One region of the Pelosinus sp. sgz500959 genome, then DNA from elsewhere that is predicted to be linked to it. Evidence: predicted binding sites of a transcription regulator. Region 1 holds the regulator's gene; each other region holds the start of a gene.
What was found. The regulator HrcA, encoded in region 1, represses chaperone genes, less so after heat shock. The targets are predictions, from matches to a motif close to TGTTAGCACTCNNNNNNNNNGAGTGCTAACA.
Positions count from the first base shown of each region.

Region 2: groES (co-chaperone GroES) is a predicted target of HrcA. The motif match lies at 4,532-4,562, and genes of this name have one in related genera.
Region 3: htpG (molecular chaperone HtpG) is a predicted target of HrcA. The motif match lies at 5,624-5,654, and genes of this name have one in related genera.

Region 1 is NZ_JBGJZL010000003.1:380,546-391,345, reverse strand. Features, by position in the region: gene dnaK (molecular chaperone DnaK) at 1-1,284, opposite strand, end outside; gene grpE (nucleotide exchange factor GrpE) at 1,402-1,971, opposite strand; gene ACAN52_RS06700 (TCP-1/cpn60 chaperonin family protein) at 1,989-3,575, opposite strand; gene hrcA (heat-inducible transcriptional repressor HrcA) at 3,638-4,666, opposite strand; gene hemW (radical SAM family heme chaperone HemW) at 4,770-5,909, opposite strand; gene lepA (translation elongation factor 4) at 5,919-7,715, opposite strand; gene ACAN52_RS06680 (hypothetical protein) at 7,793-8,185, opposite strand; gene spoIIP (stage II sporulation protein P) at 8,246-9,316, opposite strand; gene gpr (GPR endopeptidase) at 9,437-10,408, opposite strand; gene rpsT (30S ribosomal protein S20) at 10,629-10,800, shown strand, end outside.
Region 2 is NZ_JBGJZL010000011.1:87,776-98,575, forward strand. Features, by position in the region: gene pdaB (polysaccharide deacetylase family sporulation protein PdaB) at 1-397, opposite strand, end outside; gene ACAN52_RS16835 (DUF362 domain-containing protein) at 553-1,668, opposite strand; gene ACAN52_RS16840 (winged helix-turn-helix transcriptional regulator) at 1,849-2,280, shown strand; gene groL (chaperonin GroEL) at 2,344-3,993, opposite strand; gene groES (co-chaperone GroES) at 4,203-4,490, opposite strand; gene ACAN52_RS16855 (ANTAR domain-containing response regulator) at 4,662-5,243, opposite strand; gene ACAN52_RS16860 (histidine kinase N-terminal domain-containing protein) at 5,246-6,667, opposite strand; gene tsaD (tRNA (adenosine(37)-N6)-threonylcarbamoyltransferase complex transferase subunit TsaD) at 6,816-7,859, opposite strand; gene rimI (ribosomal protein S18-alanine N-acetyltransferase) at 7,960-8,409, opposite strand; gene tsaB (tRNA (adenosine(37)-N6)-threonylcarbamoyltransferase complex dimerization subunit type 1 TsaB) at 8,406-9,113, opposite strand; gene tsaE (tRNA (adenosine(37)-N6)-threonylcarbamoyltransferase complex ATPase subunit type 1 TsaE) at 9,095-9,571, opposite strand; gene thiL (thiamine-phosphate kinase) at 9,587-10,582, opposite strand; gene ACAN52_RS16890 (GerMN domain-containing protein) at 10,794-10,800, opposite strand, start outside.
Region 3 is NZ_JBGJZL010000006.1:80,478-91,277, forward strand. Features, by position in the region: gene ACAN52_RS10955 (NRDE family protein) at 1-146, opposite strand, end outside; gene ACAN52_RS10960 (amidohydrolase family protein) at 342-1,709, shown strand; gene ACAN52_RS10965 (TRAP transporter permease) at 1,768-3,705, opposite strand; gene ACAN52_RS10970 (DUF1850 domain-containing protein) at 3,737-4,291, opposite strand; gene ACAN52_RS10975 (TAXI family TRAP transporter solute-binding subunit) at 4,310-5,278, opposite strand; gene htpG (molecular chaperone HtpG) at 5,702-7,660, shown strand; gene ACAN52_RS10985 (DEAD/DEAH box helicase) at 7,739-9,196, opposite strand; gene ACAN52_RS10990 (hypothetical protein) at 9,324-9,689, opposite strand; gene ACAN52_RS10995 (YtxH domain-containing protein) at 9,776-10,078, opposite strand; gene ACAN52_RS11000 (diguanylate cyclase) at 10,204-10,800, opposite strand, start outside.

The DNA of each region.
Region 1 (10,800 bases):
GAAACGACCCAATGTTTTGTTGTAAGCAGCCATTTCCCGTTCACCTTGTAGAACATGGATGTCAACGGAAGGTTGGTTATCAGCTGCAGTTGAGAACGTTTGGCTCTTGGATGTAGGAATTGTCGTATTACGTTCAATGATTTTAGTATATACGCCACCTAATGTTTCGATCCCTAAGGATAGAGGAGTTACATCAAGTAACAATACGTCTTTTACTTCACCAACAAGTACACCAGCTTGGATAGCAGCACCTACAGCTACACATTCATCAGGATTTACACCACGGTGAGGTTCTTTACCTAAGAATTTTTTAATCGCTTCTTGTACAGCAGGAATACGAGTTGATCCGCCGACTAAGATTACTTTTTCAATATCTTTAGGTGATAAGCCAGCATCGCTCATTGCTTGACGAGTTGGTCCCATCGTTGATTCAACTAAATCAGCAGTTAATTCATCAAATTTAGCTCTTGTTAAGTTAAGATCTAAATGTTTAGGACCAGTTTGATCAGCTGTAATAAATGGCAAGTTAACATTTGTTGTCATTACGCCAGATAATTCAATTTTTGCTTTTTCAGCTGCTTCACGTAAACGTTGTTCAGCCATACGATCTTTGGACAAATCAATACCATTTTCTTTTTTGAACTCAGAAATAAACCATTTCATAATGCGCTCATCAAAGTCATCGCCACCTAAACGGTTATTACCATTTGTAGCTTTTACTTCAAATACGCCTTCACCTAATTCTAAAATAGATACGTCGAAGGTACCGCCACCTAAGTCAAATACAAGTATAGTATGATCATTGCCTTTATCAATACCATAAGCAAGGGCTGCTGCAGTTGGCTCATTGATAATTCTAAGTACTTCAAGACCTGCAATGGTTCCAGCATCTTTAGTCGCTTGACGTTGGCTGTCATTATAATATGCAGGTACAGTGATAACGGCTCTTGTTACTTTTTGGCCCAAATAAGCTTCTGCATCGGCTTTAAGTTTTTGTAAAATCATAGCAGAAATTTCTTGTGGTGTATATTTTTTGTCATCAATTGCTACTGTATGGTCTGTACCCATGTAGCGTTTGATGGAACTAATTGTACGGTCAGGATTGGATACAGCTTGACGTTTAGCTAATTGTCCAACTAAACGTTCATCAGTTTTTGAAAAACCTACGACGGAAGGGGTAATTCTAGCACCTTCTGCATTCGCAATAACGACTGGTTCGCCACCTTCCATGACTGCTACGCATGAATTTGTTGTTCCAAGATCTATACCAATTACTTTTGACATTGTTTATTCCTCCTCGAAATATATAAAATTTTATACCCTAAAATAAGCTCTGTATAACCTATATCTTACGGAATCACATCGCATTTTACTTGTTGATTCCAGTTAAGAACGACTTGTTTAATTTCCTACAACTTTTACCATACTTGGACGTATGACTTTACCGCGTACAGCATAGCCTTTTTGAAGTTCTTCAACCACAGTTCCATCAGCTTGAGTTTCATCTTCTACTCTCATAACAGCTTCATGTTTTTGTGGGTCAAAAAGTTGTCCAAGAGCTTCCACAGTCGTTAAACCACACTTTTCTAAAGCTTGGATAAACTGTCGATGAATCATTTCTACACCCATCAATACTTTTGCCGCATCTTGGGTTCCAGCACTGCCTAAAGCTCTTTCAAAATTATCAACAACTGGAAGTAAATCTAAAAGAATATTTTGTGCAACAACCATAGATAAATCTTCTTTTTCTTGACGAGTTCTTCGTCTAAGATTTTCAAAATCTGCCTGTAGACGCTTATAGCGATCGTTATGCTCTTCAACTAAACGTTGCTGAACAACAAGCTCAGCTTGCAGCTTAACAACATCATCCCCATCTAAAATTTCAAAAGTTTTTTCTACAGCTTCTTCTACGGCTTCATTCATGGAATCAACTTCCACATTACTTGTTTCTTTCTCTGTTGATTTGGTCAAATCTATCACTCCATATTTTAAAATTGTGTCAACCCACTTAGTTTGTTGACCCCCGTCTTAGCGTTATTCCCGCTTTCAACTTTCATTTTGATAATTGTATCAATCCGTAAAATAGCGATAGCGACTTCACCAGCTGCTTTTACTGCGTGTAGCTTTACATTCACAGGATCAACCACACCTAGTGTTAGCATATCAACGATTTCACCAGTATCACAATCAATACCTAAGGAATCTACGCCCTGACTACCATGGGCCGCCACAACTTCTTCGACTTTTTCTAAAGGATTATAGCCTGCATTTTCAACAATTTGGGACAACGGACGCCTTAGAGCATGAGTTACACAATCCACGCCATAAGCTGACATCCCTTTGACATTTCCACGCAAACTTTCAACTTGACGACTGATCGCAATTTCAATGGAACCACCACCAGGTACATAGCCACTTTTAACAGCAGCCTGAACACTTGAAGCTGCATCTTTTGCAATCCGTTGACGTTCGCCAACGACTTCTGCTGTGGCAGCACCGACTAAAATTGTAGCCATTGGCTTACCAGCTCCACCCAAAATGCGAATATGTTCTAAATTTTCATCCTCATAGACAGTCTTTGCGGTACCTAAATATTTATGAATCTCATTCAATTCTTTTTTAAGTCCAGTACGTTTGATCATGCGCGCTCCCACATGTTCAGCAGCCCGACGTAAATCTTCAGCAGGTATACGTTGAATGACCATAACACCTGCATCTGTCAGTATTTCTTCTGCCATTGCGTGAACGCCTCGATCTACTAATACTACGTTAACACCAAGTTCAAGGATCTTACAGATGTTATCCTTAAATTCATATTGCAACTCTCGATAAAGATTGAATCCTGCTTCTGTACTTAAGGCTTCATCCTCAATTGTTTCAGGCTCAAGAGCATCATCAATAATGAGAACTTTAGCGTCGCTAGCAAATAGCGGCATTTCTTGATTCATGCGCTTTTTGTCAATAATCACACCCATAAAAACTTCATTATCGGCGCCTTCTTCTGCCATGATAATATCAGATAGCTTAAAATTTTGTTCGCACAATTTTTCAAAACCGATTAAACGAGCAGCATTGACAACAAGATCAGCAATATCTTCATACTCACGGCCAGCAATCATGGCAATACGATGTAAAATAGGATCGCTGACATCTTTGATCCCACGCGCATGTTCTTTGATCTGTTCTAATGCACAAGCGATACCATACTTGACGCCTTCAATCACACGAGCGATAGGGACACCTCGCAGAACTTGATTAACACCTTCACTGACTAGGCCGCCCGCCATAATTGTCGCTGTTGTTGTTCCATCGCCCACAGCAGCTTGCTGAGCTCTCGCGATATTAATTAACATATTAGCGGCAGGATGATTGACTTCCATTTTTTCTAAAATCGTCACACCATCATTGGTAATAATCACTTCACCGGCAGAATCGACTAACATGGTATCAAGCCCTTTAGGACCAATTGTCCCTTCAACAGCCGCTGTGATGGCTCTGACTGCATTGGCATTTGTCATTAATGCCGCCAGGCTTTCATCAGCCTCCGAACCACTACCACCTTGTTTCAGTTTCATCTGTGGCTACCCCCAAATTTATAGCTTTATTATATGTATATTAGAGTTAGGAATACCTAACTCTAGACTTTATATTTTTTGAGTACTTCTCCCAAATGTTGATGCATAAATTCCAATACGGACATTACTTTACCATAATCCATGCGAGTGGGTCCTAAAACGGCTACTGTCCCAACTACTTGACCACCCATGCGATAAGTAGCCTGCACCATACTACAGTCTTGTATACCGCTATATTGATTTTCACCACCAATGGTTACAATGACACCATCATTATCTTGTTTTTGCAAAATATCGCATAACAATTGTTCTTCTTCCAACATACCAAGAAAAGTTTTTACTTTATCGATATTTTTAAATTCAGGCTGACTGAGTAATTGAGTCGTGCCACCAAGGTACAAGCGTTCATTTTTTTCTACAACCAAAGCTTGCTTTAATATTTCCATTGCAGTCTCGAATAACTCAGCATCAATCACGATGTCTTTTTGTATTTCTTTTAGCACGGCAGTTGTAATTTTATCAAAAGACAACCCAGTTAAACGTTTGTTGATACATTCAGCAATATGTCCCAAATCTTTAAAAGTAGTGCCTTCTGGTATATTGATGATCTTATTTTCAACAAAACCTGTGTCAGTCACAACAACGATTAGTGCCCGACATTCATCAAAAGGCAGAAATTGCAGATACTTAAAAACACATTGAGATACTTGCGGCGCAACAACCAAGGAAATATTATTGGTCATATTTGATAAAATTTTAGCTGTTTCTTGAAAAACTTCGCTAACATGACGAGTCTTAACCTGATACCAATTCTTAATCAACGCAATTTCTTTATCAGATATTCGCGTTGGTTCTAATAAGGAATCTACATAAAATCGATAACCCTTAGCAGAAGGAATTCGTCCTGATGATGTGTGAAGCTGTTCAATATAGCCTAATAGTTCAAGATCAGCCATTTCATTACGAATGGTTGCTGGACTTACTCCCAGAGCATGCTTACGTGCAATCGTCCGAGAACCAATAGGCTCAGCGGTGGAAATATAATCATCAACAATAGCTTGAAGAATATTGCGTTTTCGCTTATCCATCATGCAAATTCCACCTCCTATTGTTAGCACTCTCTCATAGAGAGTGCTAACGCCTACTAAAAAAATACCACTCTTGCGCCCGAATGTCAAGATCTAATCACATAATTTATTCTGGTAAAAATGCGCCAAATACAATATTGCCATATTTCATGCCAATTGGTGTCAAATAGATCTCTTTTTCAGTTGCGATAATAAGTTTTTTCTCAATTAATGTTTTGATCACATGACTATATTGTCCAAAAAAATCATCGCTAAAATATTGATTAAAATTTTCCACAGACAAACCTGTCACAGTCCGCAGGGCCAAGAATACATACTCAGCCATAGCAATCCTTATTTCAGGCACTTCACGAACCTTGATCGGCAACTGACCACTTGCAATCGTTTCGATATAAGAAAGAACATCCGACTGATTCGCCAGCCGCTCTTTTTTGAAAAAAGAATGAGCGGCAGCCCCTACCCCTATATAAGGCTGATACTGCCAATATTTCAAGTTATGAGTACACTTATAACCATTTTTTGCAAAATTAGATATTTCATACCTTCTGAACCCCTTTTGGGGCAGCAGCTGAGTCGTCAATTCATACATGGCATCATCTTCATCTTCGTCAGGCAGCATCAGTGTCCCTTCATCTTGCAAGGTGGCAAAAGGAGTCCCATCTTCAACCTTCAGTCCATAAGCTGAAATATGAGTCACATTAAGTTCCGCGGCTTTAAGAATGCTATCCTCAAGTTGCTGAATCGTTTGTCCAGGCAATCCATACATTAGATCAACGTTAATATTGCTAAAACCTACTTGTTGAGCCATTTTAACGCTTTCAATTGCCTGAGCAGCCGAATGAATACGCCCAATGGACGATAATAATGGATCAGAAAAAGTTTGTACCCCAAAACTAATACGGTTTACACCACCAGCCTGCAATACCAATAACTTTTCTTTATCGATTGTACCTGGGTTGGCCTCAATGCTAAATTCAGCAGTTTTAGCAACAGAAAAATGTGTATGAACATGTTGCAAGATTTGTCCTAAAGATTTTGCTGATAAAACAGTAGGTGTCCCACCGCCAATATAGATGCTATCAACAATATCACCTGATAAAACGCCGCCTATGCCAGAAATCTCCTGGCATAAGGCGGCAACATAAGGCTGATATAAGTGAGTCAGATTGGCATGGGACGGAAAATCACAATATAAACACTTTTGCTGACAAAAGGGAATATGAATATATAAACCAATCTTCATCATTCATCACCTTTAATCAATCTTTAATATGGCCATAAAGGCTTCTTGAGGAACTTCTACGCTACCAACTTGTTTCATGCGTTTTTTACCCTCTTTTTGCTTTTCAAGCAATTTACGTTTTCGGCTAATATCCCCACCGTAACATTTTGCTAATACATCTTTTCGCATAGCTCGTACACTTTCGCGGGCAATAACCTTATTACCAATGGCTGCTTGAATGGGAATTTCAAACATTTGACGCGGGATAATGCCTTTTAGTTTTTCTACGAGCAATCGTCCACGATAAGTCGCTTTTTCTCGATGTACAATAATGGATAAGGCATCGACAATTTCACTATTTAACAAAATATCAAGTTTCACCAATTGAGATGCCCGATAGCCAATGAGTTCATAATCTAACGATGCATAACCACGACTAGCAGATTTCAATCGGTCAAAATAATCATAAATAATTTCACTTAATGGTAAATGATAAGTAATCATGACCCTCGTTGTATCTAGATACTTCATATCCTTAAATTCGCCACGTTTTTCTTGGGACAGCTCCATAACCACGCCAACATAATCATTGGGCACAATGACCATTGCTTTGACATAAGGCTCTTCAATGTGTTCAATTTCTTGAGGCGTCGGCAATTTCGACGGATTCTCAATTTCAAAAATTTCGCCATCCGTTTTAAAGACTTTATAAATAACACTCGGTGCTGTTGTAATGAGTGAAAGATTGTATTCTCGTTCCAATCGTTCTTGAACAACTTCCATATGTAAAAGTCCTAAGAAACCACACCGAAAACCAAAACCTAAAGCGATGGATGTCTCAGGTTCAAATACTAAGGATGCATCATTCAATTTTAACTTTTCTAAAGCATCTCGTAAAATATCATAATCAGAAGTATCCACTGGGTACAAGCCGCAATATACCATAGGCGTGACCTTACGATAACCAGACAAAGCCTGTGCTACAGGTTTATCAGCGTCTGTAATGGTATCGCCAACTCTTACATCTTTTACATTTTTAATACTACCAGCGACAAAACCAACGTGACCTGGACCAAGTTCACTTACATTGGCCATGTTAGGTTTAAAAACACCGACTTCAGTGACTTCAACGGTTTTATTGGTAGCCATCATTTTCATTTTCATACCTGGTCTAATTGTGCCGTTCATCACCCGAACATAAGCAATAACACCTTTATAGGCATCAAAATGAGAATCAAAAATCAGAGCGCACAGTGGTTCATCAACGGTACCCTTCGGTGGTGGAATTTTCTTCACAATGGCTTCTAATACTTCTTCAATGCCAATACCTGTTTTGGCACTTGTGAGCACCGCCTCAGAAGTATCGAGACCGATGACATCTTCAACCTCTTGCTTAACACGATCTGGATCGGCACTTGGCAAATCGATTTTGTTGATGACTGTAATAATTTCTAAATCATTATCCAATGCCAAATACACATTGGCTAAAGTTTGTGCTTCAATCCCTTGAGCGGCATCAACAATCAAAAGCGCACCTTCACAGGCTGCCAAACTGCGTGATACTTCATAGGTAAAGTCAACGTGTCCTGGCGTATCAATCAAATTCAGCATATAGGTTTCCCCATCTTTAGCTGTATATGACAATCGTACTGACTGAGCTTTGATCGTGATTCCACGCTCCCGTTCAAGATCCATATGATCCAAAACCTGAGCTTCCATTTCCCGAGACGAGAGAGTACCTGTATACTCAATCAACCGATCAGCAAGCGTAGACTTTCCATGATCTATATGAGCAATTATAGAAAAATTGCGGATATTACTGGTTTTCATAAAAGCCTCCCCTCTAAACTATAGACAAATAATTACTGGTATTGATTATATCACCTGCTACCAGACACCTGCAAGCATTACCTAAATGCCTTATCATAAACATTTATTTTTTCTTGAATTTGCTTTATATATAATTCGAGTAACATGAGTTCTTTCCTGCAATCCAGTTCTATATATTTGGGTATGACAATACGATGCTGAGTTGTTTTTAGCGTGACATTACGATCATTATTTATAATTTCGCCTACTGGATATAAAGCACTTAGTTGATAAGCAGACCCGCTAATATAAATTGTATAAATGCCACTTGGGTCATAGGCAATAGAAAAAGCCAGTACATTTTCTTGTCGCTGTGTCAAACCATTGAGTTGCCTTTCCGCCACCCCTACCCCGATTAATATAAAGACCGTCAAAATCAATAAACCACGAAAAATAATCATACTATCCCGATAATCTAATATAGAAAACACATTATCACCTCTTACAGTTGAAATTCTTTTACACAAGAGTATGAGTTTTCATCTTTTACCTTATTGCTTGTTCTCTGCAATAATTTCAGCCACAATATCTCCCAATAACTCAATACCCCGTTCTGCTTCTTCTTTTGTGTTTTCCTGACATCCAACCTCAATTAATAAAGCTCGCGGATGAAGATGTTGGTTATACCGCCAATCATCCATACGAATACCACGTGAAACTCCAGGATAACGCTGATTCATTTTAGCATCAATCAGCTTTGCAAAGGCATGATTTTGTTGCCAGTGTGGCTGAACCAATCCTTGTTGTCCTGTCGTAACAACAATCATCATTCTGGCAACCTGCACACCATTCACTGTCGCTATATAGTTTTCTCGTTTTTCAGCATCACGATGAATATCAAAAATCATCTGAAGAGATGGGTTCTCTGCCAGCATTTTTTTCACAGTGACTTCTGATGCGCCATAGGCTTTCATAAAACTTGGATAGTCATGAATTGTAGTATCTTGCACGACAGCAATATCATAGGTTCCTAATCTTTTAGCCAATGCTTCTCCTACATTTACGATATCACCCCGTTGTCCACCAGGTCGATGAGTCGCACCCGTGTTAGGAACAAAAGACTCCGCTGTATGTGTATAATAAAGACCGACCAAAGGCTTATCCTTTGGTGTATTTTGCACCATTTCAAACTTAGGAAAATTAGGGAAATTCATGGCACTTACAGTTTGGATGACTGGTTTGACACCAACTAAAACTGGAATTTCAGCCTGTAATAAAGAGCGTATATCTTTAATATCAATATTAGTCAAAAATAACATTGTATCGCGCAAAAATTGTTGTGTTTGATTTTCTTTTTTCTCCATGCCAACGATCGTTGTCCCTGCAGAACCAATCAATCTAGGAATACCTGAAAATAATACATCTCGCCATTTTGGAAGTTGCAGCACTGTATATTGCTCTGGCTGCAAACTCCCATTAGCACTTACTGGTAGTACTTCCTCCGATAAGCCGCCGTATCTCCATATCACACTATATATGAACAAGAAAATGATAAGACTAAAGACTATCTTTTTCACTAATTTTATCTTTTTCGCCTGATGCCGCACACGCCTTGTTAACATCCTTTCCTCCTGTGGACACCTAGCTGATGATTCCATCAAACATAGGTTGTCATGATTTCTGTTTACATACAATGTATATGCCCAGAAAGAAAAGGATATGCCTTCGAACCTCTTATACGGCTAATGTAAATAATTATAAATATTTTCATAATCAATATGAGGATGAATGGCTTGGTTTATCCCCCCCGCAATCAAAACTCCGATATCTTCAATAAAGCGATCAACTTCTTTAGGTGTTACCATGAGATCACCAAGAACCTCTGGCAACACTTGACTTACAATCATCTTGCGATCATTATCTGAAAGATGCTCCATGCTTTTGAAATAGCGGGCAAAGGGAGCATGTTCTTGTAGTGTATCAATGGTATCAATCGCAATCGTAGAAGCATGAACAACCGTCGGTACACCAATTGCAATGACAGGTGCACCTAGGGATTGTGCTGTTAAGCCAAATCTCTTATTGCCTACACCCGAGCCAGGGCTAATCCCCGTATTCGCCAATTGGACAGTCGTTAATACCCTTCGGCTGGAAGCAGCAGCTAAAGCATCAATCGCAATAACTAAATCAGGTTTTACTTTACTTACAATACCTTGCACGATTTCTACCGTTTCCATACCAGTAATCCCCAAGACACCCGGTGCAATGGCACAAACTGACCTCACACCCCCTTTAAGTTCAGGTGATAACATATCTTGCAGATGACGTGTCACCACTATTTTCTCTACAGCCCGTGGTCCAAGGGCATCAGGTGTCACATTCCGATTCCCAAGACCAATAATTAATACTGTAGCATTTTTTGCTAACTCAACCATTCCAACTAATTCTTCAGCTAATTTTTTCATTATTTTTTCTTGTAACGGTGTATTTTTATCCCTGAGTCCTTGGGCTTCAATGGTAACATATTTCCCCTGCCCCTTCCCCATAATCCGCTCAGCCTCAGCATTCGTAATATTCACGGTAGTGATCACAACATCTTCCTCTTCAACCGTCTCTACAACAACGCCCGGAATATCTTCACGAACTTTTCGGCTAAGCATTTCCCTTGCTTCGAGAGCTAAATCAGTCCGTGGCGTCCAAGTAAAATCTTTCATATTTCTCACTCCTTCAGGTTAAAATCAACATTATTTTAACCTGAAGATACTTTAGCTATACAATGGATTCTGACTGCATTCCATGAATAAAAAAAGGAGATCTTGCAATAAATTAAAAAGTTCCTCAAATGAGGTATAAATTTGTTAAATGTTACTTGCATTTTCCATCATCACATGCTAGAATACTGTAGGTAACATGCTCTTTAAGGAGGTGAATCACTTGCCAAACATTAAATCATCTGAACGTAGCGTAAAAACTGATGCTGAGCGACGTGCTAGAAACTTTGCGGTGAAATCAACCATCAAAACTGTTTCTCGTAAAGTAGTTGAGTCAGTAGCTGCTGGCAACTCTGATGAGGCTCAAGCTCTTTTGGTGAAAGCTAGCAGAACGA
Region 2 (10,800 bases), on a different contig from region 1:
AGGCATGGGATTTTTCAATATCTTCTTTGACCCACTCTCTTGTCATATCCCCATAATTTTGATGCCTGTAGCCATGACTTGCAATTTCATGTCCATCAGCTACCATACGCTTAGCCACCTCTTGGTATTTTTGCGCCCATGGTCCCATGATAAAAAATGTGACTTTTGTATTATTTTGCTTGAGAGTATCAAGGATCGATGGTGTAAACTTATTGCCCCAAGAATGATCAAAAGTAAGAGCGACTACCTTGCGTTCAGTCCGAGTACCTGCAATAGCAATCGGACCGGAAGAGATCAGTTCAGCTACTTGAATATACATAGCTCCAATGGCGAATAACCCAATCACACCATAAAACAAATGTCGATGATTAAATAACCGTCGTAAATTGATAATCATACCACTTCCCCCTTCTGCCACATACATTAGTATGTATGCAAAGAGATAGGGAAATATGAACTTGTTTTATATAGATAAAATCAAGGAGAGTCCATAAGTTTTCTAAACTCATGGACTCTCCTTGATTTTTTATTATTTATTGCAGTATAAAAATTTTAGATTTCAATCAGTTCATAGGCTTTTCTACCAATACCAAGTTTTTCAGCATGATCAATACACACCATCCAATTTGTTTCAGGATGAATTGTAGCAAAATGATCACTATTATTTTTTTGTTTTTTAAATTTTTCCGCCAAATAGCTATTAGGCATCATAGGAGCTTGGTTGGCCATATCCGCACAGGCCACATCAAGAGCGACTGGATCAAAAGATGCAAACATACCAATATCAGGAATAATAGGCACATCATTTTCAGCGTGACAATCACAGTATGGTGATACATCAATGACTAGACTAATATGAAAATGAGGTCTATCATGTAACACGGCCAAAGTATACTCTGCAATTTTTTTATTCAGAACATCATTAGACTCATCCCACGCTGGAGAAATCGCATTAAAATGACAAGCACCTATACATCTTCCACAGCCAACACATTTACTATGATCAATCTTTGCCTTTTTATTTTCAAGGCGTATTGCACTATGGGCACACATTTTTACGCAAGCTCCACAGCCTACACAGGTTTCACTTGTTACACGTGGTTTACCATCACTGTGCATTTCCATTTTCCCAGCTCTCGAACCACAACCCATACCGATATTTTTAAGCGCACCGCCAAACCCTGTAAGCTCATGACCTTTAAAATGTGTCAAACTGATAATGATATCTGCGTCCATGACAGCGCGTCCAATTTTTGCTTCTTTTACACATTCACCACCTGGTACAGGAACGTATGCCTCATCAGTCCCTTTTAATCCATCTCCTATGATAATCTGGCAACCCGTAGTAAATGGATTATAACCATTTTCATACGCCGCATCCAAATGCTCAAGGGCATCTTTACGTCTACCAACATACAACGTATTACAATCCGTAAGAAATACCTTACCACCCATATTTTTTATTACATCAGCAATCACTTTAGAGTAATTCGGTCTGAGAAAAGCAAGATTACCCGGCTCACCAAAATGTATTTTAATTGCAGTAAATTTACCTTTAAAATCAATTTCTTCAATTCCAGCTTTCTTAACCAACTTCTCTAACTTTTGTAACAAATTCATATTTGGAGTCGCAAGTAAATTTGTAAAATAAACCTTAGATTTTTCCATTATATTCTCCTCTAAATTCAAATTTTTAACATAAGTATCATTTATAGTATAATTAACAATCGTATGATATACAAGAGTGCACTTTATTGATAGATAGTATCCTCTATGATACTATAGTAAGGTCATCATTTTATCTGTGCTCGTAATTTCTGAGAGAATCTATAAATTAGGAGAATCGTCATGAATGGGAAAAACAAAAAAATCCATGAGGCCATCTGTGAAGTTGAAGTAACTTTTGGCGTTATTGGCGGTAAATGGAAACCAATTATATTATGGTTTCTTGGCAAGTGTGAGCAGCTGCGCTTCGGCCAGCTTCAGCAACTACTACCAGATATAACACATAAAATCTTAACAAAGCAATTACGGGAACTTGAAGTAGATCAACTTATCGAAAGAAAAGTCTATCCCGAAGTTCCACCAAAAGTTGAATATTCAATTACACCGAATGGAAAAGAAATTATTCCGATTCTTGAACTCATGTGTGACTGGGCCTACAAAAACAATTATTTTGGTTATGAGTTAAAATATAATCTATGTGATGCCGATATCGAAAACAATTTATTGTATAAATCAAAATCCAATAAAAAAGAGGTTGTTCATAAGTTAAGCTAACTTATGAACAACCTCTACTTTTTTGTCAGTGTCTAGGAAAATGGTACGGTTTGAAGGGCTGAATTACATCATGCCGCCCATTCCACCCATGCCACCCATACCGCCCATGCCGCCCATGGCAGCAGCGCCAGCACCACCGTCTTTTTCAGGCTTATCAGCAATCAAAGACTCAGTGGTCAAGACCATAGCAGCAATGCTCGCTGCATTTTGCAGTGCAGAACGAGTTACTTTAGCAGGATCAACAATACCAGCTGCAATCATGTCTACATATTCTTCAGTCAACGCATTAAAGCCCATGCCTTTGCCAGCTTTCTTTACGTTTTCAACAACGATAGAACCTTCGCACCCTGCATTGTGAGCGATTTGACGTACTGGTTCTTCAATTGCACGGCGTACAATATTAACACCAGTCAATTCATCACCAGTTGCTTTAATACCATCAAGAGCAGGTAAAATATCGATGAAAGTTGTACCACCACCGGCTACGATACCTTCTTCAACAGCTGCACGAGTTGCATTGAGTGCATCTTCAATACGATATTTTTTCTCTTTTAGTTCAACTTCAGTTGCAGCACCAACTTGGATAACAGCTACGCCGCCAGCCAATTTAGCAAGACGTTCTTGAAGTTTTTCTTTATCGAAATCAGAAGTACTATCTTCGATTTGAGTTTTGATTTGGCTAACACGAGCTTTGATAAGCGTAACATCACCAGCACCATCAATAATCGTAGTTTCTTCTTTAGAAACACGAACTTGACGAGCACGGCCAAGGTCAACAAGTTCAACAGTGTCAAGCTTACGACCAATTTCTTCAGTTACAACAGTACCGCCAGTTAACGCAGCGATGTCTTCGAGCATTGCTTTGCGGCGATCGCCAAAACCAGGAGCTTTTACAGCTACAGCTTTAAACGTACCACGAAGTTTGTTAACAACCAAAGTAGCTAATGCTTCACCTTCGATATCTTCAGCAAGGATTAGAAGTTCGCGACCTTGTTGTACTACTTTTTCTAATGTAGGCAACAAATCAGCAATAGCGCTAATCTTACGATCAGTAATTAAGATATAAGGATCATTAAGAACAGCTTCCATTTTATCAGTATCAGTTACCATATAAGGAGAAATGTAGCCGCGGTCAAATTGCATACCTTCTACTACATCAAGGCTAGTGCCCATTCCTTTGGATTCTTCAACAGTAATAACACCGTCTTTTCCTACTTTTTCCATAGCTTCAGCAATCAAGTTGCCAGTTTCTTCATCTGCTGCAGAAATTGAAGCAACTTGTGCAATTGCATCTTTTGTCTCTACTTTTTGAGATGATTTTTTGATTTCTTCTACTAAAGTTTTAACTGCTTTTTCAATACCTTTTTTAATGATCATAGGGTTAGCACCTGCAGCTACATTGCGCATACCTTCACGAACCATGGCTTGTGCCAAAAGTGTAGCAGTAGTTGTACCATCACCAGCAACATCATTCGTTTTAGTCGCAACTTCTTTTACCAATTGCGCGCCCATATTTTCAAACGGATCTTCTAAATCAATGTCTCTAGCAATTGTTACACCATCATTAGTAATGGTAGGAGCACCGAATTTTTTATCAAGAACAACATTGCGGCCCTTAGGTCCAAGTGTCACTTTTACTGCATTAGCAAGAGCATTTACGCCTCTTTCAAGAGCGCGACGTGCATCTTCATCAAATAAAATTTGTTTTGCCATTGTATGTAAGCCTCCTAATTATATTGATCAAATTCTAATACTTCCACTTTTATCAGTGAAAATTAACTGTTTCGTTCTAATGAAAGGTAGTAGTCTCTCACCAGAATCTTTATACCAACTTAAATCCTAAAAGTTGACTATTTAGCTGTAATGGGAGGTAGTAGTCCCTCATCAAAGCTTTTATGTTCAACTTCATTTAGATCATTTTATTATTCTACAATTGCCAAGATATCTCTTTCAGCACTTACGATTAGATAATCTTGTCCTTCAAATTTCACTTCAGCACCAGCATATTTGGAGAAAATGACTTTATCGCCAACTTTTACATCAAAAGCCACACGTTGTCCATTTTCTAATACTTTACCAGTACCAATGGCAACAACTTCACCCTCCTGCGGTTTTTCTTTCGCAGTATCAGGTAATACGATACCACTCTTTGTTTTCATTTCACCTTCAAGAACCTTAATGACTACTTTGTCACCCAATGGTTTAATCATCGAAGTAACCTCCTTTATGATGTATAATTTACTAACGTTGTTGTTAGCACTCATTAGTAGAGAGTGCTAATCACTTATTTCATGATATAAAATTCAAGAGCAAAAAGCAAGTGTTTCCCAAGAAAAATAAGGTTTTTTTATAAATTTTTATGAAAAAACCTTATTTAGACATTAATTTTTCTTTTTTGCGGCCCCCACGATAGCTTCAGCGACTTCCTTAATTGATTTACGTTTACTCATACTATACTGTTGAATCCGTCGATAGGCTTCTGTTTCACTCAAACTATATGCATCCATCAAGATGCCTTTAGCCCGATCAAGAATTTTTCGCGTTTCTAAAGAACTTTTGACATTTTCTAATTCTTGTTCGAGTTCAGCGAATTCCTGAAAACGAGAAACAGCAATTCCCATGGCTGGAAACAAATTAGCTTCCTTTACAGGTTTAACCAAATAAGCCAACACTCCTGAATCTTGCGCCTTCTCTACAATATCCTTTTGACTGAAAGCAGTGAGAAGTAAAACAGGAGCAATTTTTTCATTAGAAATTATTTTTGCAGCTGTAATACCATCCATTTCAGGCATTTGAACATCCATAATCACAAGATCAGGCCGATGAGTACGCACTAAATCCACTGCTTTAGCACCATTGGGTGCTTCAGCAATGACAATATGCCCGGCTTCTTCAAGCATTTCTTTTAAATCCATTCTGATAATCGATTCATTATCAGCAATTATAATTCTCAAAGATTCCATCTTTACACGACTCCCTCCACCTTACGGGGAATTATAATACAAGCACGAGTACCATTATCATTATACATTTCAAAACTACCGCCAACATCACTTTCAATCAGTGTACGGACAATTTGCAGTCCAAGACTATTGGATGTCTGGGGATTAAAATTGGAAGGCATACCAATTCCATTATCATAGATTTCAATTTTATATGAATTAGGTAAGGTAGCAATTTCAACTCCAATGAGACCTTCCCGTCTACCAATAAAGCCATGCTCAATTGAGTTTTGTATCAATTCATTAATAACGAGTGCCAAACTACTGGCTTGCTCAGATGGAAAAATGACCGTCTGACCATTAAAACGGGTTTGCAAATCAAAGTCAGGTTCTAGCATATTTTGAATCACGAGTTCTAAAATATTCTTAGTGACTTCTGCTACATCAATAAATTCAGCATCCTGCTGTGATAAAAATTCATGAACAACAGAAATGCTCGATATGCGATTCACACTTTCTTGAAGAGCAGCTTTTACTTCTTGGGATGTCGTACGACGCGCCTGCAACCGCAGGAGACTTGCAATGGTTTGTAAATTATTTTTCACTCGATGATGGATTTCTTGAATGACAGCAGATTTGATAAGTAATTCTTTCTCTTTCTTTTTCAGTTCAGTTACATCGGTCAAGATGACAACTGTACAGATTGTAACTCCATTCAAAATAACTGGAATTGCTCTTTGTACGAGTGTCATTTTCCCTGTTACGATTTCTACTTCACATGCCTGCTGGCTCGACATTGCTCTTTGAACAAGATTCATATGGGCTTGCCTTTCATAGATACGTCGTCCAACAATACAACCAACAGCTAGTACTTTATAAATACTATCAGCTGTTGAGTTAGCAAAAATAATTTTTCCTTGCTCGTCAACAATAAGAATACCATCACTTGCCGATAAGGAACGGTACATTTTACTACTGCTTGGAATTTTCACTGTAGCAAGCATCAATTGAGCCGTTTCTACAAGAAGTTGATGATCTACAAGCTTCGCTTCTTCCATACTAGTTTCAAAACTGACAACTCCAATTACGTTACCGCTCGCATCACGGACTGGATAAACTTGCATCTCCATCCACATACCCACTGCCCACTCTCGCTGACCACGAATGGGTATTCCTGTAGTCATCGTTCGCCAAACAAGAGGTTCTTCTGGTGCATATACAATTGTTCCGAGCAAATTAGGTTTCTGTTGTACAAAACTAGTATTAGGCTTAACTTGGGCTACAATGACCAAGGATTTTTCAGTACACGTATGGGCATATACTGTAACCTGGGCATGAGCTAAATCACTTGCCAAACCGAGTATAGAACAAATACTATCCAATACTGCTATTTGAGCCGGGGCCAACGGGGTTACCTTCCGGCAAATATCTCCTGCTACTACCATATATACCTCCAGCCAAAACTAACAAGTTTATTTAGATTCCTATACTGCCAATATAACCGTAATGAAATCATATTACCATTATTATTCAACTTACTTTGAGAAAATCCCTTGTTTTTGCTAAATACCTTTATCTAATTACTTTATTATACTATTTACTCCCCAGTTTTAAAGATGGTATGGCATTTAAATGCAGATCAGCATGATCACCAATCAAATGTTGATAATAAGCCCTGCATGCAATCATGGCTGCATTATCTGTGCATAATATAATGTCAGGATAATATAAAGTAAGACCTGCCCGTGTACATTCATTCTGCAATTTACGCTTCAGCCCACTATTTGCAGCAACACCACCAGCCAATACAACTTGCTTCACGCCACATCGCTGAGCCGCCTGTAAAGCTTTGCTGACGAGTACATCGACAACAGCGGCCTGAAAACTCGCTGCTACATCAGCATTATTTATTTCATCCCCTCGTTGAACGGCACTATTTATATAATTAAGTACTGCCGATTTGAGCCCACTAAAACTAAATTCGAAATTATCCCGTCCAGCTAACGCTCGTGGAAAAGCAATGGCTTCTGGATTGCCTGTTTCTGCTAAACGATCAATGTACGGCCCACCAGGATAAGGTAATTTCATAACACGTGCTATTTTATCAAAAGCTTCACCAGCTGCGTCATCACGAGTTTGTCCTAATAGTTCAAACTCATTATACCCCTTAACATGGACGAGTGAGGTATGCCCTCCAGAAACGACCAAAGCCATAAACGGTGGCTCTAATTCAATATGAGATAAAAAATTAGCAAAAATATGTCCCTCCAAATGGTTAACGCCAACAAGAGGTATATCAGTAGCAAAGGATAAGGCCTTAGCAACTGAGACCCCCACGAGTAGAGCTCCTACTAATCCAGGACCATGTGTTACACCAATAGCAGCAATATCCTTTAACGTCACGCCCGCCTCATGCAATGCTTGGTCAACTACTGGAATGACGTTTTCGATATGTTTACGAGAGGCAATTTCAGGTACAACGCCTCCAAATTTTTGATGGACTGGTACTTGAGACGAAATCACATTTGATAGTATAATACGTCCATCTGCCACCACAGAAGCTGAAGTTTCGTCACAGCTGGTTTCTAAGGCTAAAATTAAACAGGCTTTAGAGTTTTTTTGTTCATCATCTTGCAAAATATTGATCTCCTTTTTGTAACAACTTATCGATGGATTCCATATTATAAGTATCAACAATCACCCTACTCGCCACGAAAGTGGCGCTTTTTTTTATCTCTCATACTAAGTGATCGCACCACATAATTACGGCATCTTCTTGTGTATCAGTATAATATTTTTTTCGTACACCACGTGCAACAAAACCAAATTTAGCGTACATCCCTTGGGCCACAAGGTTGGATGTGCGTACTTCAAGTGTCATGCTCAAAGCGCCCCGCTCTTTCGCATGTTGAATTAATGCGGCCATTAATTTTCCACCAAGTTTTTGTCCTTGATATTGAGGAATAATCGCTACATTTGTAACATGAGCTTCATCAACGATGAGCCACATACCTGCATATCCAATAATATGACCATCACTTATCATAACCAGATAATGTGATAATTCATTTTTCATCTCAGCAACAAAACCTGCCCGAGACCAAGGGATTGTAAAAGATTGTTCCTCCACTGCAAGCACGTCATCAATATCAAATTCATTCATCCTACGTATAGTCGCTAAGGTCATACACTCACTCCATTACGACGTTCCCACAAAACTTCGGCTTCGGATCGTCTAATATATAGAGGTTCTAATGCCATTACATCATGTTCTATGCCGTCCTCAATGAGCATATGCCCGAGACCCGCCACACTACTTGCCCTTTGAATAATCACATGAGGAGCTGCTAGCAATAAAGGATTGCCTGCTTGACTAATTTTTTCACGATGCAGCACTGCGGCTTCTCCCATCAATACTACAGGGATCTTATATTGAGCTAACTTCGCTAGACTCTCACCAATTTCCATAACAGTTGCTGGCATAATTTCTTGCATGCGGCCATCTTTCCATTCAAATAAAGCTTGATATACATTACCTTTTTGTGCATCGAGCATAGGTGCCAGGATTACACCAGGAGTCGGACAGCCATAAGCCATTGCTGCCAAGGTAGGTACGCCAATCAACGGTATATTGAGGGCATAAGCTAGAGTCTTAGCAGTAGCCAATCCAATTCGAAGACCGGTAAAAGAACCAGGTCCAATGCTGACTGCAATCGCCTTAAGTTCAGATTTTTTTACCCCAGCACTTTCTAAAATTGTTGCAATGTGGGGCATTAATAGTTCTGAATGTGTTTTTTTAGTTTGTAATGTAATTTCAGCGAGCAGAGTATCGGCAGTCGCTAATGCTACACTTGATACCAAGGTTGCTGTTTCTATTGCAAGAATGGGCATATATTTTTCAACTCCTCACAGATCTTTTCATAAACGTCGCCACGCGCCCGCACATGAAAAATACGTTCATTTATATTTTCATTGGTTGTTATCTCGATCCATAAATATTCATTAGGTAATTCCTCTGGAAATTTATCAGGCCATTCAATAATGGATAATCCTTTAGCTTCTGTATATTCATAAAAACCGATATCAAATAATTCTTCAGCATAATTTAAACGGTATAAATCAAAATGATAAATGGGAAAATTTGATTCATATACATTCAAAATCGTAAACGTTGGACTCGTGACTGCATCTTCTATCCCAAGCGCCCTCGATAATCCCTGCACTAATAAAGTTTTGCCTGCCCCCAAATCTCCGGCGAGACAAATAACCTGACCTGGCCCCAATACTTTTGCCAGCGATTGTCCAAATGCAACTGTTTCTTCTGGCGAATTTGATTTAAAATTCAACATAAAAAATGAATCCCCCTAACGAAAATGATTATAACCCTTTGCTTCAAGTTTAGAAGTTTGGTCATCCTGATCTACAAGTAATGTCCCTTGACTCTGGTTAATAACTTCACCAATGACAGTCAAGGGAACTCCAATATCAGCTTCTACTAATTGGTTAAATTGTTCAGGCGGGATTGTAAACAACAATTGATAGTCCTCCCCCCCATATAAAGCATACTCGACTGGTGATTTTTCAAGTAAGGCAGCAGCAGTCCGAAGTTCAGACGATAGTGGAATCTTTTCTCTATAGATACGCATACCGACATGACTAGCAAGAGCAATTTCATTCACTTCACTTGCTAGACCATCACTAATATCATTCATACTTGTCGAACCAAATGCAGCAAGCAAAGGACCTATGTGAACCTGTGGCTTTGGCATGAGATGCCTTTCCACAAGAAGCGCAGCAGACTCATACCCTTCCCAATTTCCTTTTATTAACAAATCCAGCCCACAGCCAGAATCTCCTAAAGTTCCAGTAATAACAACTAACTCACCCTCGCGAGCACCTGAACGTCGTTGAAGTTGTTTCGGATCGACTTCACCAATAACTGTCACATTAATAATCAATCCATGAGGGCTCGATACTGTATCCCCCCCCACAATATTGACATCAAATTCACGACAAATTTCTTTCATTCCATCATATAAATTGACAACAAAGTCGACTGGCAACTCTTTTGGCAAAGCAATTGAAACGACAATATTTCGCGGTATACCACCCATAGCTGCAATATCACTTAAATTTACCCCAATCGCTTTATATCCAAGTTGCCAAGCAGTGCTTGTCCCTAAATCAAAATGCACTTTTTCAACTAACATATCCGTTGTTACCAATTGCAATTGTCCTGGAGTAGAATTAAGGACAGCGGCATCATCACCGATACCAACAATTACACTATCAGGTTTATTAATAGTATCTTGTTTTATCAGGTCAATCAAGGCAAATTCCCCTAATTGTTCAAGTTGCATATTTGTTACACCATCCAATCATCACTATAAATATAATATGGTTCTGCTCCTTCTCGCTAAAATCCTGCCTTTCTAGTATGCCATATCTATAAAAAAAAATTGTATTGATAAAGAAAACTTGACCTCGGTCAAGCCTCAGCGCAGACCAAAGTCTTAGTTGCCCTTACTTGTAATCGAAAACAGCAGTCCACTATGGACTGCTGTTTGAGCGTCATTTT
Region 3 (10,800 bases), on a different contig from region 1:
TTGAGATCTCTCCCAGCTAACACATGGGGATGATCTGACCAATATTCAGCTGGGGCACTTGGCCTTGAAAAATATTCATCTCGATTTGCAGCTACAATCAAGGAATATTTCGGGTGATGTTGATAGGCAAATAAAATTAAACACATTTTACATCATCCCTCTCTTCGTTCTATCCCCGTAAATCTTATGTTGTCACTATTATATGTAAAACTTTGGCCCACAGCAAGTTTTTATAATATTCGAAGAAACTTTACAATAAGTATGATACAATTTATCATACAAAGAGCAATCGGAGTCTATAGTAGCTCATTGTTTTTGTAATATATAGGCGGTGATAAAAGATGTTTGATATCGTAATTCATAATGGCTTGATCATTGACCCAGAGACACGCACTCGCTGTGTGAGTAACGTAGGTATATCTCAAGGGAAAATTGCAGTAATCACAACTGACGAAATCCACGGCACCCAAGAATTTGATGCTTCCAACAGGGTCGTTTGCCCTGGTTTTATAGATATGCATGGACATATTGATTTGGATGATTATTGTGGAGAATTATCTTTAAGGCAAGGAATTACAACGACCGTTGGTGGTAACTGCGGCCTCAGTCCTCTTGATATTAATTCATTCTTTGAAGCACAAGAAAAAGAAGGATTTATTATTAATCAAGCTGAACTCATTGGTCACTCCATCAGTTTGCGTGATGCAGTCGGTGCTACTGATCCTCTGAAACCTGCCACACCAGAACAGTTATCGCGTATGGAATATCTGGTAGAGAAAGCCTTTGAGGAAGGCGCTTGTGGTTTATCACTCGGACTTGCCTACGCTCCTGGTACTTCCGATGATGAAATCATCAATCTGAGTAAAATTGCTGCTCGTTATGGAAGAATCGTCGCAGTAGATACTCGTATGCTCACTGGTATTGATATGTATTCACTTGTTGAAGTCATCTCTCTTGCCAGACAAACGGGAGTAAGAATCCAAATATCCCATCTTGTATATCAATATGGAACGGGAGTTATGAATGAAGCACTTGCCGTTATCAATAAGGCACGGACCGACGGTATTGACATCCGGTTTGACAGCGGTATGTATACTGAGTGGGCAACTCATATCAGCGCAGTTCTTTTTAACGAAGAATATATGGAGTTAAACGGGTGGAAACTGGAAGATATTTTAGTCATCACAGGCAAATATAATGGTCAACGATTGAATATGGATATTTATCGTGATCTACGTGCCAATGATCCTCATGCTGCTGTGGTTGTTTTTACAGGGATTGAAGAAGAAATCTATATGGCACTTAATCATCCTTATGCCATGCCTTCTACCGATACAGGGACCTATGCCCCTGGAGAAGGCCATCCACAAATTGCTGGCAGCTTTCCTCGATATTTCAGAAAAATGGTTGTTGAAAGATATCAATTAAATCTTATGGAAGCGATTTGCAAAGCGACATTGCTACCCGCTGATACACTTGGCTTTACAACTAAAGGACGACTTCAAGAAGGCATGGATGCTGATATTGTCGTGTTTGATATCCATACGATTAATGACAAGGCAATTTTCGGTCATCCAAATGCCTCCCCTGAAGGAATTGATTATGTATTTATCAATGGACAATTGATCCTTGCTAAAGGTGAAATCATCAATCCACGAGGCGGTAAAGCCGTTCGCTGTCATAAACCAGTGTATGATTATCAAATTTAATCTAATAATAAAAGCCGAGCAGCATTATTGTAAAGCTGCTCGGCTTTTACCATTCAATCTACACAGCTATCTTTTTCTTTGCAATTAACTTATTACGTTGAATAAAATAAACGCCTATGAGTAGCATAATACCAATCATATCAGTCAATAGACCTGGTTCAATGAGCATTAATCCACCTATAAAGGCAATAACCCGTACCCCTCCATTTACCTTTGTATACCAATAACCAATCATGGCTACTCCCAATCCAAACATACCAGTCACAGCAGAAATAGCAGCCATGACAACTTCAAAGGGAGTGGCTTTAACCATTAAGAGTACTGGTGCGTAAACAAACATATAAGGAACAATAAAAGCAGCGATTGCCAGCTTGGATGCAATAATTCCTGTTTTCATGGGATTTCCGCCAGATATACCTGACGCAGCATAAGCTGCTAAAGCAACGGGAGGCGTAATATCAGCAATGATACCAAAATAAAATACAAACATATGAGCCGCTATAATGGGAACGCCCAATTGAATTAATGCGGGTGCGGCAATGGTTGCTGTAATTACATAATTGGCTGTTGTCGGCACCCCCATCCCTAGAATGAGAGAGGTAATCATGGTGAAAAACATAACAGGGAGCAGCATACCACCAGCCAGTTCAATAAGTCCTCCAGCCAGTTTTAGTCCTACTCCAGTTTTTGTTACAACGCCAATAATAATACCAGCAGTAGCGCAGGCAACAAGTACTCCTAAAATACCTTTTGCACCTTTTTCTAATCCTTCAATGAGTTGATGAGGTTTCATACGAGTGGATTTGCGCAATGCACTCGAAAGAATGGCTATCAAAATCCCCCACAGGGCAGCTTTAGTTGGAGTTTGCCCATCTACAAGCAAATATAGAATGGCAACTAAAGGTAACGCAAGATGACCACGATTCAAAAAAACTTCTTTTAATTTTGGTAATTCATGGCGTGGGATACCTTTTAAACCTTTTCTCTTAGCTTCAAGATGAACAGCGATCCAAATTCCAGTGTAATATAAAAGTGCTGGTATAACAGCCGCTTTCACGACATCCAGATAAGGAATTCCAATAAATTCAGCCATTAGAAAAGCGGCAGCTCCCATAATCGGTGGCATAATTTGACCGCCTGTAGATCCAGCGGCTTCCACCCCACCAGCAAATTCTTTGTCATAACCCAATTTTTTCATCATGGGTATCGTGAAACTTCCAACTCCTACAACATTTGCTACTGAGCTACCTGATATGGTTCCCATCATACCACTAGCCAAAACAGTGACTTTTGCAGGGCCGCCACTAGCCCATCCTGCAATAGAATTAGCGATATCAATAAAAAATTTTCCCAATCCTGTTGACTCTAAATAAGCTCCAAATAAGATAAATAGAAAGATGAAAGTTGATGAAACACCCAGAGGTATTCCAAAAATACCTTCTGTTGTAAAATATAAATGTGCAACTAGATCCGCTGGACTCACACCGCGATGGGCTAAAATATCAGGAAGGTAAGGTCCAGCAAAAGCATAAGCAATAAAGAATATGGCAACAATGACCATCGGCTTGCCAACAACTCTACGGCATCCTTCGATTACCATTAAAACTCCGAGAGTTCCAACTGCATAATCAAGGTCAGTTACCGATCCAGCACGTAATACAAGTTGATGATAAGTGACGACAACATACATAGGAACTGCTGCACCGAGAATGGCAAGTAACAAATCAAAAGGATGTATACTTGTCCGAGACCAAGAACGGCGACTTGGATATAACAAAAAAATTAGCCCCATACCAAAGCTCAAATGAATAGCCCGTTGCAACTGAGCATCAAGAACACCATAAAAAGCAGTGTATAATTGAAAAAGGGTAAAACAAATTGCAATGGCTGATACAACTCGACCAATAAATCCAGTTAAAATACGTTTATCAGCCTCTGAATCAAATTCTTTAAGTATTTCATCTGCATCAAACTGTTTTTCTTCTTCGACTGCCAATTGACTCACTCCTTTTAGTTCTGAAAGAATATTATAGTCTCTGAGTAAACCACGGAGAAATAAACCACCAATAATCATAACGAATGTTTATGTTTACTAAGGTTCCAGAATCAAACCATTGGTAAAGAGGGTATTCCTGCTCCCGATGAATGAATGACAATTTCCCTTCTGGTCCGACCCTGACTGGTATCTTTTTAAAAGAACGATTCAAATTTGTTAACATAAATCGATCTGCAAGTTGCGTAAATACACCTTCCGAAGGCAAAGAGGGCATCCCAACACCATAAGATCGATATTCAGTTGATGCAAGGACGAGCTGATCCATTCCTTTTACAACAAAATTTTCCCAAACCGGCGTTTGGTGTACTGAGTGAATAAATCGAATACTAAAAGAATCTTCAGGATACGTTGGCAAAGAAAGTACAATGCCCGACTCTGTTTCGATTACAACTTTTAAGGGAAGAAACCACCAATAAAGCATCATGCAAATCAGAAAAATAAAAATGGTCAGAAGTGTTTTTTCCATACTTACTTTCTTCATTATTATATTAAATAAAATGCCGGGTACAAAAAACAGTCCCGGCATTTTATTTTCTCCTAAATCTTATTTTTCTTTAAAGAATTTTTCAGCTCCTGGATGAATAGGTATTGGCATTCCTTCCAAAGCACTTTCCTTTGTAATACCTTCACCTAATTTGTGAGCAGCTTTCAGTCGATCAGTATTTCCATAAATCGCTTTTGTCATTTTATAAACAATATCAGCATCAAGATTTTCTGGAACAACTAACATAGCTTTCACTGCTACCGTCTCAATATCTGTTGTTTGACCAGGATAGGTATTGGCTTTTACTAGCTGCTTGGCATAGAAAGGATACTTTTTAATCAAAGCATCTACTTTGTCAGCCTCTACAGGAAGTAATCTAATCTTCTTTTGAAATGCAATATCTTGTATCGCCGCAGTCGGAGCACCTGCCGTTACAAAAGCAACATCAACATTACCATCTTTTAAGCCATTAGCAGCTTCACCGAAAGAAAGATATTGAGGATTTAAATCAGTATATGCTAGACCATAAGCCTCTAGTATTTGACGAGCATTTGCCTCAGTCCCACTACCGATTGAACCGACGGCCACTTTTTTCCCTTTCAAATCATTAAGAGTTTTAATAGGGCTCTCTTCCAACACAATCATCTGAATGGTTTCATTATAAAGAGTCGCCACTCCTCTCATATTGGCAACTTGTTTATCTTTGAACATTTCGATGCCTTTAAAAGCATAGTAAGCTGTGTCATTCTGTACCATGGCTAATTCAACTTTACCATCTTTAAGCATATTAATGTTGGCTACAGATGCTCCTGTACTTTGAGCCGTAGCGTTAATACCAGGAACATTTTTATTCAGTATTTCAGCGATCGCACCACCAAGAGGATAGTAAACCCCAGCTGTACCACCTGTCGCAATATTAATAAATTTTTTCTCCGGAGCTTTCTGTTCAGCTGCTTTTTGGCTACCACAACCGATCAATAAACTCATTACGAGAATTGAAGCCATCATAAGGATAAATAGCTTCTTCATACTTAACCTCCTCCATATTTCTATAAAACTTAGAAAGCAATGAGTGCAATCCAAGTCTCATTATTTCCATATATTCCATTATTAATAATATATTCCGCCTTGATAACTTTTTTTTAATTTCTTTGATTTTTAGAATGTTACATACTACGCGTAACATACCAAGAATATATCCATATGATTGGTTTATCAAAAAATATCCCTTACTTCTTAGACAACACTGCTCAGCCCTCTAATCCCATCCTCGATAATTCTTGTTAAGAATCTTTCATGTAATCGATAGATTTCTATAAATTCAACTACAAAAAAGATTGATTTCACAAGCTAATCGCGGTATGATATAAAGAAAGTTAGCACTCATACAACGAGAGTGCTAACAACGTTTCACACCTAAAATCACTTTAAAATGAAAAGGAGACTCTACATATGACGCAAATCATTAACAAAGAAACTCGAGAATTTCAAGCTGAAACCAAGCAACTCTTGGACCTGATGATTCATTCGATTTATACAAATAAGGAAATTTTCTTACGTGAACTTATTTCTAATGCTTCTGATGCCATTGATAAGCTCCGTTTTGAATCGTTAACCAACCAAGACTTACTTGAAGGAGATAGTAACTTTGAAATTTTTATTGTTCCCGATGAAGCTAGCCATACGTTGACAATTTCAGATAACGGAATTGGTATGACTTACAATGAAGTTGTGGAAAATATTGGAACAATTGCTAAATCAGGCACAAAAAGTTTTCTTGAAAAATTAAAGGAAAAAGAAACAACAAATGATAATGAATTGATCGGTCAATTCGGTGTAGGTTTTTATTCAGCCTTCATGATCTCTGATAAAGTGACTTTGGTTACGCGGGCACCTGGACAAGAAAAAGGTGTTAAATGGCAATCTGCAGGTGACGGAACTTATACCATCGAAGAATGTGAAAAAGAAAAACGCGGTACGACGATCACTATTGAACTCAACGAAGACTTCCGTGCAACAAGTCGTCCCGACGAAAACTTTTTAGAACGATACACGATTGAAAATTTAATCAAGAAATACTCTGACTATATTCGCTATCCAATTAAAATGAATTTCATTAAAGAAGAAAAACCTCTTGATGCTGATGGCAATGAAATTCCAGATGCACCAGCTACGGAAACTGTAGAAATTCGTACTCTAAACTCAATGACTCCTTTGTGGACTCGCAATAAGAACGAAATCACAACAGAAGAATATCAACTATTCTATAAAGACCTTTTCCACGATTGGGAAGAACCAATGGAAATCGTTCATTCCAAAGCTGAAGGCACTGTAGAATACACCTCTTTACTCTTTATCCCATCCCGCGCTCCTTTTGATTTTTACAGTCAAAAATCAACGTCGGGAATTCGTCTTTATTCCAAACATATTTTCATTATGGATAACTGCCAAGACCTTCTTCCTGAGTATCTACGATTCGTGCGTGGCCTTGTCGATTCTCCTGATTTTTCTTTGAACATTTCCCGGGAAATTCTTCAACACAGCAAACAATTAAAACTAATTGGTAAAAATCTTGAGAAAAGTGTCTTAAAAACTTTAGAAAATATTTTATCTAAAGATCGTGCTAAATATGAGAAATTCTGGAAAGAATTTGGTAGAGCTCTTAAAATTGGTGCTTATAGCGATTATAGCAGCCGTGATAAATTAAAAGATTTACTATTATTCTCCTCTTCCCATGCAAGTGATACGTTAACAACGTTAGCTGATTACGCTGGGCGGATGGCCGAAAATCAAAAGGTCATCTATTATGCAACAGGTAAAGACCAAGCATCAGTGGAACGATTACCACAAATGGAACTCCTAAAAGAAAAAAATATTGAGGTTCTGTATCTCTTTGATCAAGTTGATGAATTTACGATTGATGCCTTAAAAGAATACGGTGATAAAAAATTCCAATCCATTAGTCGTGGCGATTTAAATTTAGATGACATCGATTCTCCCGAAGCGAAAAAGAATACAGAAGCCATCTATAAAGAAAATGAAACACTTATTCAAGCTATCAAAGATCTGCTCACTGGAAAAATCGCTGATGTCAAGATTAGTAATCGATTAAAATCCAGTGCAGTCTGCCTTGTCAGCGATGATAAAGGAATCAGCTTGTCCATGGAACAAATCTTATCTGAAATGAATCAAAGTATGTATAAAGCAAGTAGAATTCTTGAACTTAACCCAAATCACGAGGTTTTTACTACCTTGAAAAACTTACACCAAACAGCTCCTGGCTCGGAAGCTTTCAACGATTATTGTGAATTGCTTTATGTCCAAGCTCTATTAATCGAAGGTATCCTTCCTGAAGATCCAATCGGTTTCGCAAATAAAGTATCCAGCCTAATGGCACGCATTGGTAAATAAATAAAAATCAGGGGTTATCTCAAATTCCATTGAGATGACCCCTGGTTTTTTTATAAAATTCCATTTTTCTTTTATTCTTTAGAACATACTATGAAAACCTACTTTTTTGATACTGTGTATTTTGCCTTTTATCTTTGTATGCTCAAGTGCATCCATGACAAGTTGGCCTTTTTCTCCAAGAATCTCCACATAAGAACATGTATCTTGAACATCAATTACACCAATATCTGATCCATTCACCCCATTCACACTGCTGATAGCTCCCAATATATCTCCTGGTCTCATTTTCGTTCTTTTTCCGGCATTAATGCGAATTCTAGTAATTTCTTGATTTAAAATTTCACTCTTATCAACCTTTACGCTTGGTGTAATTCTATGATTCTGCTCCAAAACCATCTTGCCCATTTCGTCTTTTTCAATCTTGCTAATTTCTCCTTTCGGTATTTTATATTGAATGTATTCTTCAATCTTACATAAATCTTCAAATTCATCCGAAGTAACAAGAGTCATAGCACTGCCACTATTTCCAGCCCGCCCCGTCCTACCAATACGGTGAACATAACTTTCATTATCCAGTGGCATATCATAATTAATCACAAGAGCGATATCATCAATATGAATTCCACGTGCGACGACATCAGTAGCAATTAAAAAATGAAATTCCCCTCTCTTGAAACTTTGAATGGTGCGCAATCGATCCCTTTGTTCTAATCCACCATGTAAACTTCCACACAAATAACCTTTATTTCTCATTCGTTCAAAAACTGTTTCTACCTTCTCTCTCGTATTACAAAATATAATACAACTCTCAGGCTTTGATTGATAAATTACCTGACTAATCAAATTGAATTTTTCCTGTTCTTCCACTTCATAGTAGACTTGCGTAATTTGTTCCTCCGTTGATTGTTCTGGTTCAATTTCTATTTTTATCGGATTCATCATATATTGATTGCAAATATTTTCAATTTTTTCTGGCATGGTTGCAGAAAACAACATGGTCACTCGTTTTTTAGGCAATATTTTTATAATGGATTCTACTTGTTCGATAAAACCCATATCCAGCATTTTATCGGCCTCATCAATAATCAAATACTTAATTTCTTCTAAATTGATATTTTTTCGTTCAATATGATCAAATGTTCTCCCTGGTGTACCAACAATAATATGTACCCTTTGCTTTAATTCTCGTCGTTGTAAATCCATAGGTTGCCGTCCAAATACAACCGCACATCGGATTCTTTTAAACCTTCCAATATTAGTTATATCTTGTTTTAGTTGTACAGCTAACTCCCTAGTCGGCGTTAAAACTAAAACTTGAGGACTCCTTTGTTCTAATTCTATTTTTTCACAAATTGGAATGGCAAAAGCAGCTGTCTTACCACTACCTGTCTGCGATCTTACGATCACATCCTTATCCGCGAGAATTAAAGGGATAACCTGCCCTTGGACCTCAGTCAAATTTTCATACCCTAAAGTGGTTAAGGATTTTACTATTTCTTCGCTAAAACCATATTGTTCAATATTTTTATTATCCATGATCATTAAAACCTCGTTATTTAAATTTTTTCATTTTCTTTACTATCTATGTTATTATACATATCATAACATAGAAAAACACCTACAATACGTAAGTTGTAGGTGTTTTTCCTAAAGTTGCTCTTATTCATCCATTTTTTGAAAAGATAAGTCGAAATACTTCTCCAATGACTTTCCCATAGACAGTAAAGCTTTCAATGCCATCGAGCAAACCATCCACCGTATCCGTTACATTCTCTTGTAAAGAATCTAAAGCATCATTGGTCTGATCTGCAATCGCTTTTAAACTGATCGTCAATGCATTAAGATTAATCAATGCATCAGGTAATCCTGAGATGATTTCATTAATATCATCTTTATGGGTATTGAGAATACCTAGAATATGACCAAGGACACAAAAGGTTCGATGTAAAACAACAATTAAATAGCCACTCACAACAATTAAAATCGTAAATAGAATGAAGAGCCCCAAATCATACAAGGAAATATACATAATGATTACCCCTTCTTTCTGCTAAATTTAGTAATGAGCGGTCGAGCATTCCTGCCCGACCGCTCATTCGATCTCTTGTGGAAATTTTATGCTTCAACTTCTTGTTCTTCAAGGTTTTTAGTCTTTTTTTCTTTTATTTTCTCTTTTACTTCTTCAACTTTTCCTTTAGTCTTTTCGACGATTTCTTTAGCTTTTTCTGGAAGTTCTTTAGCTGCATTGACAAGATCTTCACGATTTTCTTTACCTGATTTCGGTGCTAAAAAAACGCCAGCAACTGCTCCTAGGGTTGTCCCAATGGCAGCCCCAATTGCAACATTTTTCAATGCTTTTACCCGCACTTTCTTTTGACGATTCTTTTTACCTTTTTCAATCAAATCCATAATAGACATTCCAAGCACCTCCGATAATTTCATAAATTTTCCTATCTATATTCATTTACTTTCGACAGATCTTTACTTTTTCCTTGTCAACATTGCAAAATATTCTGCCCAATAAAAAAAGTTCTCAATTCAGCTTATAGTTCTGCTACAGCAACTAGATTACGTCCCTTCTTTTTTGCTTGATAGAGAGCCTCATCAGCTTTGGCAATCAAGCTGGCAGAAGTCATATCATTGTTAGGTACAACTGTCGCCACACCAACGCTAACCGTTACATAATCACTCACTTCAGACGTTTGATGAGTTACCATCAAAGCTTTAATATTCCTGCGTACTTTTTCTCCAACCTTCACTGCTTCACTTTGCGAAGTCACTGGCAATACGATGATAAATTCTTCTCCTCCATAACGAGCAACGAGATCACCAGCACGTTGTAATGAATCTTTTAAGGAGTTACCTACTTTTCGAAGGCACTCATCTCCTGCTAAGTGACCATAATGATCATTATATTTTTTAAAAAAATCAATATCAAGAAAAACAATGGATAATGGATTATTATTACGCAGAGCACGTCGCCATTCTTGATGAAAAGCCTGATCAAAATAATGCCGATTCGCGACACCAGTTAGGCCATCGATCAGAGATTGTTTCTCAAACATATCCCGACAATTTTTTAATTCTATGTGATTCCTAACTCGCGCTTTAAGAATCGGCGGACTAACAGGTTTAAAGAT